2 regions of the Metasolibacillus sp. FSL K6-0083 genome follow, and region 2 is predicted to be linked to the other one. Evidence: riboswitches for the same ligand, from Rfam matches in the RefSeq annotation. Region 2 holds a riboswitch; the other holds the start of a gene.

What was found. Region 2 has a riboswitch for lysine ahead of MHB51_RS10915 (amino acid permease). Riboswitches for the same ligand answer to the same signal wherever they lie in the genome.
Positions count from the first base shown of each region.
Region 1: it holds a riboswitch for lysine, as region 2 does, so the genes downstream of both, MHB51_RS02445 (transporter substrate-binding domain-containing protein) here and MHB51_RS10915 (amino acid permease) in region 2, are expected to answer to the same signal.

Region 1 is NZ_CP152046.1:528,876-537,511, forward strand. It holds gene MHB51_RS02435 (2-oxoglutarate dehydrogenase E1 component) at 1-928, shown strand, start outside; gene odhB (2-oxoglutarate dehydrogenase complex dihydrolipoyllysine-residue succinyltransferase) at 1,020-2,264, shown strand; lysine riboswitch at 3,156-3,344, shown strand; gene MHB51_RS02445 (transporter substrate-binding domain-containing protein) at 3,462-4,310, shown strand; gene MHB51_RS02450 (amino acid ABC transporter permease) at 4,455-5,186, shown strand; gene MHB51_RS02455 (amino acid ABC transporter ATP-binding protein) at 5,183-5,917, shown strand; gene MHB51_RS02460 (DUF6501 family protein) at 6,465-6,662, shown strand; gene MHB51_RS02465 (toxic anion resistance protein) at 7,046-8,101, opposite strand; gene MHB51_RS02470 (5-bromo-4-chloroindolyl phosphate hydrolysis family protein) at 8,104-8,636, opposite strand, start outside.
Region 2 is NZ_CP152046.1:2,349,743-2,358,378, reverse strand. It holds rRNA gene MHB51_RS10930 (23S ribosomal RNA) at 1-199, shown strand, start outside; rRNA gene rrf (5S ribosomal RNA) at 450-565, shown strand; gene MHB51_RS10920 (IS256 family transposase) at 1,197-2,384, opposite strand; lysine riboswitch at 2,936-3,117, shown strand; gene MHB51_RS10915 (amino acid permease) at 3,197-4,660, shown strand; gene MHB51_RS10910 (tetratricopeptide repeat protein) at 4,717-6,591, opposite strand; gene MHB51_RS10905 (DUF1232 domain-containing protein) at 6,750-7,127, shown strand; gene MHB51_RS10900 (DMT family transporter) at 7,154-8,068, opposite strand; gene MHB51_RS10895 (GNAT family N-acetyltransferase) at 8,062-8,628, opposite strand.

The sequences.
Region 1 (8,636 bases), 1.8 Mb from region 2:
AAATAATGGCAGCGAATATACGCCATTACATCATATTCAAAATGCAAATGCATCATTCACAGTTTATAACTCGCCACTAACAGAGGCAGGGGTAGTTGGCTTTGAATACGGCTATACTTTGGAAAATGAGAATGTTTTAACGATTTGGGAAGCACAATTTGGTGACTTTGCCAATATGGCACAAGCAATGTTTGATAACTTCATTTCAGGCGCTCGTGCAAAGTGGGGACAAAAATCAGGCTTAGTTATTCTATTACCTCATGGCTATGAAGGTCAAGGCCCTGAGCATTCATCAAGCCGAATTGAGCGTTATTTACAAATGGCTGCGGAAAATAACTGGTTTATTGCGAACTGCTCAAACGCAGGAAACTATTACCATTTATTGCGTCGTCAAGCAGCAATGTTAGGAACAGAGGGTGTACGTCCATTAGTCGTGGCTTCACCGAAGTATTTATTGCGTCACCCATTGGCCGCTGCAAATGCAGAGCAACTGGCAGAGGGCTCATTCCAAGAAATCATTGAACAACCTGGTCTAGGTACTAAGGCGGAGGCGGTAGAGCGCATCGTATTAGGTACAGGGAAAGTAATGATTGATTTAGCGGATCGCGTGAAAGATGGTGAAGGCTTTGACCACTTACACATCATTCGTGTAGAGCAATTATATCCATTCCCGAGTGCGCAAATCGCTAATATTATTGCGAAGTATCCAAATGCTAAGGAAGTTGTTTGGGTGCAAGAGGAGCCGAAAAACCAAGGTGTATGGAATTACGCGCTTGAAAGCTTATACGAGCTTTCAGAAGGTAAAAAACTACGTTATGTAGGTCGCCCTTCAATGAGTTCAACATCTGAAGGTGATGCGGATGCTCATAAGGAAGCGCAAGCAGCAATTATAGCGGAAGCCGTAACAGAGGCAGTTAAAGTAAAATAATAGTATAATGTTGTTGGATGCATGAAAAGGCTACCAGCCTTATGTGCAGTAGCCTTTCTATATGTTGTTTAATTTAAAGGAGGAAATGAAAGTGGCTGAAATTAAAGTCCCTGAATTAGCAGAATCGATTACAGAAGGAACAATTGCCCAGTGGGTGAAAAAAGTTGGAGATCAAGTTGAAAAAGGCGAGTTTATCGTTGAGTTAGAAACAGATAAAGTAAATGCAGAAATTATTTCTGAAGAGGCAGGCGTATTAACACAAATACTGGCTGCAGAAGGCGATACTGTACTTGTTGGACAAGTAATCGCAGTAGTGGAGGCTGGGGAAGGCGCAGCGCCAGCACCAGCGGCTGAGGAAGCAGCACCGGCACAAGCAGCACCAGCACAGGAAGTCCCAAAGGCTCCTGCAGCTCCAACGCCAGTTGCTGAAACAACTTCAAATGAGCGTGTAGTAGCAAGCCCAGCAGCACGCAAATTAGCACGTGAAAAAGGTATCGATTTAGCGGCAGTATCTCCAGTGGACCCACAAGGTCGCGTTCGTGTTCAAGACGTAGCAGCTCACGGTACAGCACCAGTTGCAGTAGCGCCAATTGCAACAACAAACGGTCCTGTTGTATTTGCTCCTGCTGCAGAAACTAATCGTGTAACAATCGAGAAAATGTCTCGTCGCCGTCAAACAATTGCTAAGCGCCTATTAGAAGTGAAGCAATCAACAGCTATGTTAACAACATTTAACGAAATTGATATGACAAATATTATGGCATTGCGTAAACGTAAGCAAGAGCAATTCGTTAAAGATAACGATATTAAACTAGGCTTTATGTCATTCTTCACAAAAGCAGTTGTAGCAGCACTTAAGAAATATCCTTATGTGAATGCACAAATCAGCGGTGATGAAATTCACTTAAATAACTTCTTTGATATCGGTATTGCCGTGTCTACTGAAGAAGGTTTAGTTGTACCTGTAGTACGCGATGCAAATAGCAAAAACTTTGCAGAAATCGAAAAAGATATCGCTGAATTAGCGAAAAAAGCACGTGATAAAAAATTAGGCTTAAATGATATGGCAGGCGGTTCATTCACAATTACGAATGGTGGTGTGTTCGGTTCATTAATGTCTACACCAATTATGAATGGTACACAAGCTGGTATTCTAGGTATGCACTCAATCGTTCAACGTCCAGTAGCGATTAACGGTGAAATCGAAATCCGTCCAATGATGTACGTTGCATTATCATATGACCACCGTATTATTGATGGTAAAGATTCAGTAGGCTTCCTAAAAACAGTAAAAGAGCTAATCGAAAATCCAGAAGATTTATTATTAAATTCTTAATGGGGAGGGCGTCCAAAAAGCCGTGCAGTAGCCGGCATTTTGGGCGCTTTTTGTGATGTCGGCTTGTCCCAAAAGCCGTGCAGTAGCCGGCGTTTTGAACAGTAGTAATGATGTTTTACAAAATATTGACTTGTCTAAATAGGAAACGCCTCTTTTAAAAATGGGTGAACATTGGCTTTAGCAATCTCTCTCAGTAAAAATAGAGCGATGAAAACCTTTATTTCTATGCGCTGTCAAAACAAAATAAAAGCCCCTTCACCAAATTTATTCCAAAATTCCCTTTCGTCTTTTAGAAGATTCTTACTACATACATTAAAAACAGCCTTCAATCGATAAATGTTGATTGAAGGCTGTAGCTTTGTACAAGGCAGGAAAACAAAACTATTTTGGGACATACCAGAACTTTGGTAGAGGGGGAGGGATTATACCTAATGTAACATGGTGAATATAATAGCCATTATTGTTCCAATTGCAAACTTCTCCTACCCCATATAAGGCAAATATCACTGCAGCAAAAGCAGGAGAGAGACCAGCGATAGCGGCTAGACCAGCAACACCTCCACCAGCAGCTAAAACTTTTTGAATTTTACTAGCTTCATCAGCACTAACTGATAAAATTAGACCATACTTATAGTTTATTGGAGGTTAATACGCGCACGAAAGCGGTGTTAAAGGTGAAAGATTGGAAATTAATTTGAAGAAAAGACAACCTCGTTTTGCTAGTGTAGTAAAAGTTTGATTTTGCTGTGTCACTTTCACTTGCAGAGATGCCCGTGGAAAAATTTATTAGTAGCATCCTAAATAATGTATGACTTTTCGAAGCCACTTGACAATGAGCATTTGGTAGTATATGATTTAGCTAAATAACTTTATAAGAAATACCTCACGTTCTAGTGGGGTAGAGGCGCGATATTTAATAGTTTTTCATGGAGTTTTGAGCAACAGTGAAATGAAGAAGAAGGAAATATCGCCGAAGTGTATCGGAAAGCTCGTAATTCGATATGCTGGGCTTGCAGTGAATAATTGCAGGACTGTCTTGAGTATTTCTTTCCAGCTTACTCAAGTTGTGCTATCTCATCAATGGAACTTAGAGGATTTGGGCTTTTATTTTATTAAATGGCAGCGACCTAAAATTCTTTAGGTCGCTTTTTTGTATAAGATAAAGCCCAAAATAAATAAGAAAAGGGGAAATTTTACATGAAGAGAAAATGGCTGTTTATGTTAGTTACTATGTTAACCGTTATTATGTTGGCAGCATGTGGCACTGGAGAAAAACAGGGTTCATCCTCCACGGAAGATGGTGAAGGAAAAAAAGTATTAAAGGTTGGTATGGAAGCGGGCTATGCACCGTTTAACTGGACGCAGCAAACAGATGCAAATGGTGCTGTGAAAATTAGTGGCTCTGCTGAATATGCAGGTGGCTACGATGTACAAATAGCGAAAAAAATTGCTGATGGACTTGGTATGGAGCTCGAAGTCGTGAAAATTGAATGGGATGGTTTAGTACCTGCATTACAATCTGGTGTGGTAGATGCTATTATCGCAGGGATGAGTCCAACGGAAGAACGTAAAAAATCAATTGATTTCACATCAAATTACTATACATCTGATTTCGTCATCGTTGTGAAAAAAGGTAGCCCATATGAAAGTGCCAAAACGTTAGCAGATTTTTCTGGTGCAAAAATTACATCACAGCTAAATACGTCAAACTATTTAGTAATTGATCAAATTCCCGGTGTGAAAAAGGAAGTAGCAATGGATAGCTTCCCAGCAATGCGAGTTGCAATTGAATCAGGCGCAATTGATGGCTATGTTGCCGAGCGTCCAGAAGCAATTTCAGCAGCAATGGCCAATAATAATTTTGCCTACGCAGTGTTGGAGGACGGCTTTGATACAGATCCTGGTGATACAGCAGTTGCAATTGGTGTACGTAAAGACTATGAACTTACTGATAAAATGAGTGAGATTTTAGAGGGAATTTCAGAGGATGATCGCCAAAAGTTAATGGAAGAAGCGATTGCAAATCAACCAGCATCTGCTGAGTAGTTGATAAAGTAAGGGGCTGTCCGAACTTTCTCGGACAGCCCTAGCTTCTATATTTTCAAGGAATAATCCTTGGCACAAGGAGCCATCTCAAAATGGCTGGCTCCCTTTATAAGATAAAGACAGCCTGCTGTTAGGGGGATTTTTATGAGTTTCGAAACAATCATGGCAATTTTGGAAAACAACTGGCCGATGTTTTTACGTGGCGCATATATGACGCTTGCAATTGCAATTATTAGTACAATTATTGGTGCGTTTATCGGATTTTTCATCGGTATCATGCATACGATTCCTGTTAAAACAAAATCTTTTAAAAGTATTTTATTAAAAATAGTAAACTTCTTGCTTACTTGCTATGTAGAAATTTTCCGTGGTACACCAATGATTGTACAGGCAATGGTTGTGTATTATGGTTTGTACGCATACGGTCTTGAGCTAGATCGATTTGTAGCGGCGTTAGTAGTTGTCGGTTTAAATACAGGTGCTTATATGGCTGAAATTGTGCGCGGTGGTATTGTATCGGTTGATAAAGGGCAATATGAGGCGGCACAAGCAGTTGGTATGAATCATTTACAAACGATGATTTTTGTTGTTTTACCACAAGTAGCACGAAATATTTTACCAGCAACAGGAAATCAGCTTGTAATGAATATTAAAGATTCAGCAGTATTGAGTGTAATTAGTGTAACAGAGCTATTCTTCCAAACAAAATCTGTTGCGGGGGCAAATTTTAAGTTTGCGGAGTCATTTTTAATTGCATGTATCATGTATCTTATAATGACATTTACAGCAACGCGAATTTTACGTTTAATGGAGCGCAAGCTAGATGGTCCTGATGCGTATCAGGTCGATAAGGAGAGAGAGGGGCAAATGCAATGACAACAATGATTGAAATTAAAAACTTACGTAAATCATTTGGCTCTCATGAAGTGTTGCGCGATGTGAATTTTTCAGTAAAAAAGGGCGAGGTTGTTTGTTTAATTGGCTCGTCAGGTTCAGGGAAATCAACGCTCTTACGCTGTGTTAATTTATTAGAAACACCTTCAGGCGGCAGCATTATTTATAATGGTGAAAATATTTTAACTGGCAAACATAATGTAGAGCAATATCGAACACATTTGGGTATGGTGTTTCAGCAATTCAATTTATTTAATAATTTAGATGTTATCGGAAATTGCACAGTGGGCCAACAAAAAGTGTTAAAACGCAATAAAGTAGAAGCTGTCGAAAAAGCAATGAAGTATTTAGAAATTGTCGGAATGGCAAAATACAAAAACGCAAAGCCGCGCCAGCTATCTGGTGGACAAAAGCAACGCGTTGCGATTGCGCGCGCATTAGCGATGGATCCGGATGTTATGCTATTTGACGAGCCAACATCAGCACTAGACCCTGAAATGGTAGGAGAAGTATTAAAAGTCATGCGTACTTTAGCGAATCAAGGCAATACGATGCTCATCGTAACACATGAGATGGAGTTTGCTCGTGAAGTAGCAGACCGCATTGTTTTTATGGATAAAGGTGTTATTGTGGAAGAAGGGCATCCAGAACAGGTGCTAGTCAATCCGCAGCATGAGCGTACGAAAGAATTTTTAAAACGCACACTGAAATAAAAAGATTGTCTGGAAGTAAGCTAACGCAACGCTTTCAGACAATCTTTTTTTAATATTGTTCTAGATTTGTTTAGCTTAGATAAATGACCTAATTCGCTCATTTAAAATAGTAAAGGTAACTTCACCTTAATATGTACGAAAAAAGCTCCTCTAACGTCTTGAATTCCATTCAGAAACGACAATAAAAATAATAGCAAAAGCGATGGCTAATGCCCAAAACCAGCTTGGTATACTTGACATAAACTTTCACCTCACACGCCATTTTATCATGTCCTATAAGTGGGCGGCAATGGTTTACTCTTCATTTTGAATTCAAAGAAGTGCGATTGAAGAAGTAACGTCTTTTTTTAAACCAAAGAAAGCACCCTCTATTTTCATAAGTAAATATTTTCCCGAAATACTACCAGGAATGTGCGAAATGGCGGCAATATACGTCTTTTTGTACGCCTATATCTAACAATTTTTTGCTAAATGCTTTGAAAAACTACCATTCTTAAGGGAAATCGTATAAAATATAAGGAAACAGGCTAAAAGAGAGGTTACACAAATGTTACATTTAAAATGGAAAGATGCGCCTACAATTCGTACAGTGAAATGTGTGCATACAAATGCCGCAAAATACTTAGTATCGAATGTATTAACAGTTGGCAAAGAATACGAAGTTAAAAATGAAACAGAGGAATTTCTTTTTGTAGTTGACAACACAGGAAAAGTTGGCGGCTATTATAAAGATTATTTTGAGTAATATAGTATAAGAAGCGGGTATGATACAACTGCCAAAAGAGAAGGGGGCGTCTGAAAAGTCATTTTGAGACGCTCCCTTTGCCACGGATAGTGATAATTTACCACCGCAAAGGTAAGTATCTTTAGATATAGAAGCAGGGCAGGGGGTTGTCCGAAAAAATGTACACTTTTCGGATAGCTTCACTTTATTTTGGGGACTTATGAGGCAATCTCTTCTTGCGTAGACAATCAAAATTCAATTTTTACTTTCATACGAAGGAAAATCCGCTAAACCTTGTGTTTCTCCTATTTTTAAAGAATCATCAGTGAATTCTTTAAAAAATATCAACGAAAGCGTCCAAAATGCTGGCAACTTCACCGCTTTTTGGACGCTCTCTTCATCTTTTAAATGGACTCGTATACATCAGTTGTTTTCGCGTGTACACGGAGTGTTTCTTCGATATCTTGTAGTAATTTTAGCTGTGTTTGTTTGAATTGATCTATGTCAGCATGTGAGATACCAGCTTGCTTTGATTTCATTTGCAACATTTTGCCGTTTTTGCGGGCCAATTCATCAGAGGCACGCATTAATTTATCCTGTGCCTCTGCTACACGACGCTGTTGATTCATTGTCAGTAGTGTAGAAATTTGTGTTTGCCACATAGGGATTGTTGTCATAACAGATGCCTGTATTTTATCGATTAATAATTGATTCGTTTGTTGCATTAAACGAATTTGTGGTGCGGCTTGAATAGCTATTTCCCTCGAAATTTGCATATCATAAAGACGTCGGTCAAGCCATTCAATCGCCATTTTTTGATCATTTAATTTCTGCAATTCCATTGGGTCAATCGGCTGGACGGCGGGAAGCTTATTTTTGACATCAGCAAGCTTAAGCTCGCCAGCTGCAATAAAGATGTTAATCTCTGCGAAATATTGCTCATTCAAGGCATATAAATCATTTAATAGCTTAAAATCACGCAATAAACCCATTTGTGCATGTTCTAATTGAATTGCAAGGCGGTCAATTTGTTTACTTAGTTTTTTATAATGTGTCATAACTTCTTGTGTTGATTGCTTTTGCTTTGAAAAAAGCTTACTCAAAAAGCCCTTTTCTTGCCCGATAAGCGCATCTGGATTAATTTGCTCTAAATAAGAAATAAGCTGTGATAGCACCTCGCCAACTTTGCTATGATCCTTTCGCTCGATATGGATAGCCATATTAGCGGTAAAATCACGAAGCGCTTGCTGGGCCTGTAAGCCGAAAGCAAGCACATTTTCATAAATATTAATTTTAAGCTCGCTCGCTAATGCCAGTGCTCGACCTTTATCTTGCTGACTTAATGCAGCATAAAGAGGACTTACAGATTGGCTTTCCTGCGCAACTTGGAATTCCTCCTCTGCCATTTCAGCAAAGCGACTCCCTGTATTTTTAAATGCTTCAAATGGATTTTGTTGCATGCTTATTCACCACCGATTAAACGATCTTTCCTTTTTTGATTTTCAAGCTTTGCAAAATCAAGCTCAAGCTTTAAATGCTCAATATCAGAGCTTAATGCCAACTTTAAATCGTCTTCCATTGTTGTATATAGCTCCTTCAGTGTTTTGCGGGCTTCTTCTAAAGCTAAATGTATTTCCGTACCGCCTACCTGCTCTTTTGTTAATAAAGTGTACTTGTCTATTAACTGCACAGCAGAAGGGAGGTGAGAATAGAAGAAATCCTCAACCGCATAAAATTTTTGCGGATTTGATTGCACAATACCAATGATGCGCTTGGCAAGTTTATTCATTTCATTAATTAATTTAAAAGAGCGTACAGAGCGTACACGTACATATTGTTGCATAAGTAAGGCTAAGTCATTTTTCGCTAGTTTGATATGCTGTTCAATATGTTTATATTCCGAGCGTGTTAAGCCAAGCATTTTGCTTCGTTTTGCTTTTTGAAAAGCTAAAATTCCTTTATTACTTGCATAATAGCTTGCGATCGTTAACAGCG
Region 2 (8,636 bases):
TGCCAACGGCATCGCTGGGTAGCTATGTATGGACGGGATAAGTGCTGAAAGCATCTAAGCATGAAGCCCCCCTCAAGATGAGATTTCCCATTACGCAAGTAAGTAAGATCCCTCAAAGACGATGAGGTAGATAGGTTCGAGGTGGAAGTGTGGCGACACATGGAGCTGACGAATACTAATCGATCGAGGACTTAACCACAATTAAAACTTGTTTCAATGTTCGTTTATCCAGTTTTGAAAGAACAAACTCTTTCTAAAAATAAGGATTTCAAGATACAAGCTAATCGAGGAAACAAAGGAGCGATTGAAGGAGTGTACTAAAGTACATGACTGAATGAGCGAGTGCAGTTGACGAAGAGTAGCGCAGTAAATTGGCAGCCGAGTAAGGAACGTCTACTAAAAGCACCACATCCTGTGGTAACGTAGACGCCAGCACACCCATGTGCAAGTGAAGTAATGATGGCAAAGAGGTCACACCCGTTCCCATACCGAACACGGAAGTTAAGCTCTTTAGCGCCGATGGTAGTTGGGGGCTTCCCCCTGTGAGAGTAGGACATTGCTTCGCAATCAAAACCACTGAGGAATCAGTGGTTTTTTTGTATGGAAAAAGAGGCCGCCAACTACCAAAGACCGAAGGTCGGCTCGGCGCGTAATCGCAAGCAAACAATTGCAAACACTTTTAATCGAATACAAGCTGAAGCAGTGCAGAAGAGCAAGGAGTCCGAGGCGCCAAGGAGCGCGGGGCGGAATGTGCATGGCACATGAGCACCGCAAGCGACGCGGACAACGAAGGAATCGGCTAGCTCAGCTGTGTTGCGTTGAAGCGTCGACGGTAGTTGGGGGCGCCCCTGTGAGAGTAGGACATTGCTTCGCAACCAAAAACCACTGAAGAATATCAGTAGTCAAGTGCAGAAGTTACCAAGAAGAAAAAGAGCGAACATGGAATAAATCTCAGAAAACATGGAATAAAAGTTGAAAAACGTGGAATAAACTCATAAAAACATGGAATAAACTTCGAAAAGCATGGAATAACTAACTATCGGGGTTTATAAATAATCTTAAAAAGTCAAGTACAGAATCTTGTGTAAAATTCCCTGGGTACCTTTTGTATTTGTACTGTTTTTATATGTGTGGTGTATGGGAAAGGGCATGCCCTTTCCCATACACCACACATTTCGCGCGGGACCGTCCTCCTGTTATTCTTCCAAGTAAACATTTCTTACATTAAAGCAGCTTTTTTTCCCTCGAAGTCCATCTTCTATATCCATTAAAGTAGCACCAATCAAACGGAAAGCCGAATCATGATTTGGAAAAATGCGTATCACTTTTTCACGTCGGCGAATTTGAAGGTTCGTATTTTCTACACGGTTTGTCGTTCGAATGTGCTGATGCAATACGACTTTAAATTGATAAAACTGTGTTACCTCTTGAAAGCCTTCTTCCAAAGTAAGCATGGCCTTTTCATATTTTTCTACATCTTCATACTCATCTTGAAGAGCTTCATATTTTGCCTTGGCATCTTTTAGCGTGAGCTCCTTAAAAATAGCTGATACTTTGCGGCGGAATGCTTCGGATCCCTTCTTTGGCACTTTGGAAAAAATATTTCGCATGAAATGGAATAAACAACGCTGCCATGCCGTTCCTAGAAAACATTCTGAAATTGCCTTTTTTAATCCTTCATGAGCATCTGATACGACCAATTCAGGCTTTGACAATCCTCGTGCCTTGAGCTCTTGAAAGAACGTTTTCCACGCAGTAGCAGATTCTGTTTCACTAATTTTAAATCCTAAAATTTCTGTTTTTCCATCATTCGTCAGCCCAATCGCAATATACACAGCTTTAGCTATCACTCTACGAGCTTCTCGTACCTTAATATACATCGCATCTACATATAAAATTGGATACGTCTGGTAGTGAATAGGACGGTTTGCCCAAGTCTTCACAATAGGGTCTAGCTTCTTTGTCAGGCTCGAAATGAAAGAGGGCGATACTGATTCCCCAATCAGCTCTTCTATCACCTTTGTCACCCTGCGTGTTGAAACACCCTGTACGACCATTTCAATCATTGATAAAATAAACGCTTTATCTGTTCGTTGGTAGCGTTCAAATAATGTCGTGGAAAACTTTCCGTCACGCGTACGAGGCACTTTCAACTGAATCTTGCCAATCGCCAATGTATAATCACGTTCGTAATAGCCATTGCGTTGCCCTGTTCGCGTTTCATTGCGCTCGTACGCATCAGCCTTTAGATACTCATCACGTTCTTTTTCCATATACTCATTCAACGTTAAAATCACAAGCGATTTAATCGTACTGCTCATATCTGAATCAAGTATCGCCGCTTCAATTTCCCCTAAGTCTAGTGTAAGATTAAGTTGAGTCATATTAATTCCTCCTAATGTTTTGGTTGCACAATACATTTACCCAGGAATTGATATGACTTTTCACTTTTACACAATTATATATACATATTCATCTTAAAATATCTGCCTTCATTTTCTATTAAAGAAATCACTTCTAAATTCGGTGTTTTTCTTATTTTGCGAGCAAACTCTATGAAAATGCGATACTGATTCCGTAGCTAATTATCAAACAATTGCTAAATAGTCGCCTGTTTTTTAATAATCTATTGATAGAACTGCCAAAGTAGCTGATAGAATTCAAAAACGTACTGATAGAATATAAAAGTACACCCATAGAAAAGCAAAATCTACTGATAGAACGTTAAAATATCAGTTGCGTTGATTATGTAAATATTGGATAATAATCGGCGTGTTTTATAGGAGTAAACATTTTTTAATAGATACACATTGGTTGGCTCTATTTTGCGGGGGTGAATGCTTCTCTTTTGGAAGCTTTTGGACAATGGTTGCAATTGAATAATTATTATGTTAAAATAATATGCGTTGTAAATTTAATAATGAACCTCAAAGTTGATTGAGGTAGAGGTCGCGATATTTAAGAGTACACTAATGGAAATGGCAAGCATTGATGAAGTTAGTGGAAAGGAAATATTGCCGAAGTTTGAAGGTACTTGTAACCTTCATGCTGGGGCTGCGTTCGAAAGGAGCAGAACTGTCACGTTTGTTTTAGATGACGTGTTGAGCTATCAAAGAAAAAACTAAGAACGAATATAGCCATCACAAAATCTTGTGATGGTATTTTTTTGTCTTAAAATTAGGAAGGAAGCTATAAAGTGAGTGATATTAAAATTAATCAGCTTGGTAATAAAGCGCCAAAGCTGCAAAAAGCACTAAAAAGTCGTCATATTACAATGATTTCTTTAGGAGGAACTATTGGCACAGGGCTGTTTTTAGCGAGTGGGGGTGCAATTGCGCAGGCGGGCCCTGGAGGTGCATTATTAGCCTATGCTTTGATTGGTGTGATGGTATTTTTTTTAATGACAAGTTTAGGAGAAATGGCTGCCTATATGCCGTCATCAGGGTCATTTAGTACATATGCTAGCAAATTTGTCGATCCAGCGTTGGGCTTTGCATTAGGGTGGAACTACTGGTATAACTGGGCGATTACGATTGCGGCAGAAATTGCAGCAGTATCTTTGATTATGAAGTATTGGTTTCCAAATAGTTCGTCAGGGCTTTGGACGGTGCTGTTTATTGTTATCGTACTAGCATTTAATCTTTTATCTGTGAAAAGCTATGGGGAAAGTGAATATTGGTTTGCGATGATTAAAGTAGCAACTGTAATTGTTTTTATTATTGTTAGCTTTTTAATGATTTTTGGTATTTTAGGTGGGGAGGCGCCAGTAGGCTTTACGAATTTCTTTATTAGTGATGGGCCATTCCATGGTGGGTTTTTAGCGATGTTTGGTATTTTCCTTGCGGCAGGATTCTCTTTTCAAGGAACAGAGCTATTAGGTGTTACAGCTGGTGAGACAGATAATCCTGGGAAAAATATTCCGAAGGCTGTAAAATCAGTGTTTTGGCGTATTTTATTGTTTTATATTTTAGCTATAGCAGCTATTGGGCTGCTCATCCCTTTTACAGATGAGCGCTTGTTATCTGAGGATATTGCGGTGTCGCCATTTACTTTAGTGTTTGACCGCTTAGGGATTGCTGTAGCAGCTTCTTTTATGAATGCCATCATCTTAACTGCGATGTTGTCAGCAGGAAATTCAGGGTTGTATGCAGCTTCTCGTATGCTTTGGCAGCTAGCGGTAGAAGGAAAGGCACCGAAATTTTTCACGAAATTAAGTCGTCGAGGTATTCCTGTGTATGCGTTAATGGCGACATTAGCAGTGGGAAGTTTAGCCTTTTTAGCATCTTTCTTTGGCGATGGGGTTGTATATATATGGTTACTGAATGCTTCAGGAATGTCGGGCTTTATCGCATGGCTTGGGATTGCTTATAGCCATTATCGATTCCGTCGTGCATTTGTTGTGCAGGGCAAGGATTTATCCTTATTGCCCTATAAAGCGAGATGGTATCCATTCGGTCCGCTATTTGCATTAACGATTTGTTTAATCGTTGTGCTTGGTCAAAATTATACAGCATTTACCGGTGGGGCAATTGATTGGTATGGGGTACTTGTTTCATATATAGGTATTCCGCTATTCTTACTGCTATGGATTGGTTATAAAATCAAATATAAAACGAGACTTCTTCCGTTAGAAGAATGTGATTTGAAAGTCGCGAAGTAAGTCAATATAATAAGGCTATCGGAAATTCTGTATTCCCGATAGCCTTATTGAAATAGTTATTGGATTGATTTTTTAAGCCAGTAGGTGGCTTCAGTATAATTCTGTGCGACGCCAAGTCCTTTTTTATAAAGCATGCCTAGTTGAAATTGTGCCTTTACATGCCCGTTAGTGGCAGCTCGTCTGTACCATTTCGCTGCCTCTGCATAATCATGTGATACTCCCTCGCCGTTTGCATACATTTGTGCAAGCTGAAATTGTGCTTTTGAATAACCTTTAGAAGCTGAAAGTAAAATCCATTTCGCAGCTTCAGTGTAATCGATGTCGACACCTAGCCCTTTATCGAAAATATTGCCAAGCTTATACTGTGCTAGCATATGCCCACGTTCAGCAGCGAGACGATAGCAGTGGCGGGCTTCATCATAATTTTTCTCGACACCAAGACCTTGCTCATACAGTAAGCCTAGCTCGTATTCAGCTTGTAGATGATGTTGTTCGGCAGCGGATTGAAGCCATTTAATAGCCTCCTGGTAATTTTGATTCTGCATATAGTAAATTGCTACTTCAAATTGGGCATCTGCATTGCCATGAACTGCTGCGCGCTTTAACCATTTCATAAAAAGCGGGTTGTCATTATCCATTTTTTTATAAAGCATTGCTAAATCATAGCAAGCGCTAATATGCTCATTCGCAGCAGCTTTCGAGAGCCAATCAATGGCTTTCTTTGTCGATGTCTTGGTGTTTTGGAGCTTATACATAAGACCGAGCGTGTATTGCGCATTTGTATGATTAGCGTTGGCAGCGAGTAAGAGCCATTTGAGAGCCTCATCAATATTTTTTTCGACTCCATCTCCTGCACGGTATAGCAATGCAAGTTGAAACTGTGCGTTCGTGTGGTTTTGCAGAGCAGCATTTAAAAACCATTTCGCAGCTTCTTTAAAGTTAGTAGCAATACCACGCCCTTTGCTGTACATATAGCCTAAATTGTATTGGGCACTAGCGTCACCTGCTTGAGCAGCTTTGGAAAAGAGCTTAATTGCTTGCTTAAAATTTTGCTCTACACCTGTTCCGTTGTGGTACAAGAAGCCCAAGTTATTGAGTGCACTCGTGTTGCCTTGATCTGCTGCAAGCTGATACCATTTGGCAGCCTCTGTGAAGTTTTGTGCCACGCCCTTTCCATGATTGTAAAGTGAGCCTAAATTGTATTGAGCGTCTGCATTGCCATCTTGAGCGGCAAGTTTGTAAAGCTCGGCAGCGCGTTGGTAGTTTTGTGGAGCACCAAGACCCAATTCATATAGTACGCCCAATGCGTATTGCGCATCCGTATTATTTTGCGTAGCAGCTAGGGAGTACCACTTTACAGCCTCCTCGTAATTTTGAGCTACGCCTTTTCCATGATTATAAAGAACGCCTAAATTATATTGAGCACTAGCATCTCCCGCAGTAGCCGCTACTAAAAACCATTGAGTCATTGCTTCAAAGCTTTCAGTATCTAGCTCATTAACTTGCTTAAGAATGAGAGCTGAAGAGGATAATTCCTCACCTTCCTGAAGTTCGCTTAAATACCATTCACATATATCCATTAGATAGTCGAGGACAATTTGTGCTGCTTTTGTATCGTTCTGCGAATTTATCTGTGTGGTCGTCATTTGCTGGACAAGATTCATTAATAAATAAATGCGACTTGGCTGAACTTTTGCTATGAATGTTTTATTTTTTAATAAAGTGCGTAGCGCAACATGTGCAACTGATTGCAGCATTTTTTTCTCATACATGTCTTTTATAATAATACCTAACGCTTCACGAGAATGCTGTAAAGAGCGTGCTGGATAATCATTAATGTGTGCGGCAGCTTGTTGCAATGCTAATATGAGAGGCTGATGAGTGCTTGGAATCGCACTAAAAATAGATGAAAGCTCTTCAAATTTGTACACGCTGATCACCCCTTCCTATATTTTTTATCGGGTGAAAAAGACAATAGTGTTGAAACTTTTTTTAAGAATATCCGTACATATAGGCAAGTACTACATTTGGGCTACAATCTTGCAGGGGCTTTGTAGTACTTTTCTTTATTATGTAAGGAGGAATGGATATGGAAAAAGTGGTTGCAAATAAGGACAAGCATTTCTCTAATGATAAGTTTTTAACGAAGGTAAAGGCATCAGGGTTAAAATTAGGAATGTCAACATTGCATGCAGCAAGTACATTGTTTTTTGCCGTTAAAAGCCCCGATATGTCAAAGGCTAATAAATTAATTATTTTAGGTGCATTGGGTTATTTTATTTTACCTTTTGATATCATTGCAGATATTTTGCCACTCGTAGGTTTAACGGATGATGTTTTAATAATTACGGCTGCGTTAGCGAAGGTTTATTCAGCAATTACAGTTGAGACGAAGTTGGAGGCACACCAGTTTTTGAAAAAGACATTTGGCGAACGCTATGATTATGAGTTACCAAGCGAAGAATAAAAAAAGCTGCTAGAAGGGTCAGTGTTTCATCCGACCCTCTCGGCAGCTTTTTTTTCATCTTTTTTCATCGATAAATATGAAGGTAAAATCATTCCGATTAACACGAGAGCGATGCCGACAAATTGGAGTATGGATAGTGCTTCTTTAAGCACAATCATAGATGCCAAAATGGCTACAGGTAGCTCCATCGCGCTTAAAATAGAGGCAAGGCTACCACCTACTTTTGGCACAGCAATGGAGAATAATAAAATTGGTAGGATGATGCCGAATAATCCAAGAGCCAAACCAAATTTCCAAAGACCTGCACCGAATAATTGACCATTCCATACAATTTCAGGTGTTAGTGCAACGCTAATAACAATTAGTGCTACGAGCGATACGAGGAAGGTACGAGAAATCATTGTAACACCTTCAACCTGTCTAGAGTTTACCTGAATAAATAAAGCGAAGCTTAATGCAGCTAATAAGCCTAGTGCCCATCCTTGCCAAGCGATAGCGGATAAGTCTACATCGACAATACCTGCCGCAAAAATGGTTCCACCGATTAGAAAAATAAGCGAAATTCCTTCTGCTCGGCTTGGGAAACGCTTATGCAAGGCGCAATCAATAAAGAGACCAATCCATGTAAATTGGAATAGCAGCACGACAGCTAGCGAAGCTGGTAAATAATTTAAGGAATGTCCATATACAATACCCGTAGTAGCTGTTAATGAGCCAGCAAGTAATAAAATCATTGCACCTGATTTATTAACTCTTGGCAAAGTGCGCTGGGTCACGACAAACAGTAGAAGGGCAAGGAAAAAACCAACGACATATTGGCTCGTGATAGCCTCCGCTGTTGTAAAGCCATACTGCATTGCAACCTTTACAATTGTCGATAAAATACCATAGCTACTTGATGCGATAACAACCAATAAAGGGAAAATGAGTTTTTTCATGATGAAAGTGATTTTACCATATGGTGAAATGGCTCATCGATAATTGTCCAGCGTTCTGTAATTACGAAGCCAAGTCGCTCATATAAAGCACGTGCTTGCTCTTTTTCTAGCTCTACATTTAAAGAAAGCTTTTTATAGCCTTTTTCGAGCGCCTGCTCTTCCGCGAAATGCAGGAGCTTTGTGCCAATTCCTAAGCCGCGTGAATTTGGTGTTACGCATACTGTATCAATATAGAACTCATCATCATGTGCTTCAGCATCAATGATTGCAGGGGCATTTTTCGTTTTCAGCCAGGCGGATAGGTTCGCATCAAGTGTTTGTGCAGTGAGACCATCATAGAGTACCGCAATGCCAAGAAGTGAGTCAGCTTGTTTGGCGATATATGTGTATAAATAGCTATGGCGATTGTCTGATCGTTTAATTAGTGCTGCTAATGCTGCTAATACAGCCTGCTCCTCTGCTTCTCCTGTTAAGCGATGTGCGATATCACCAATTGCATCGTAAATAAGTGGTGCGATTTGTTCCGCATCTGTAGGTTGCGCTTGTTGAATATAAATGTCCATTATCTATC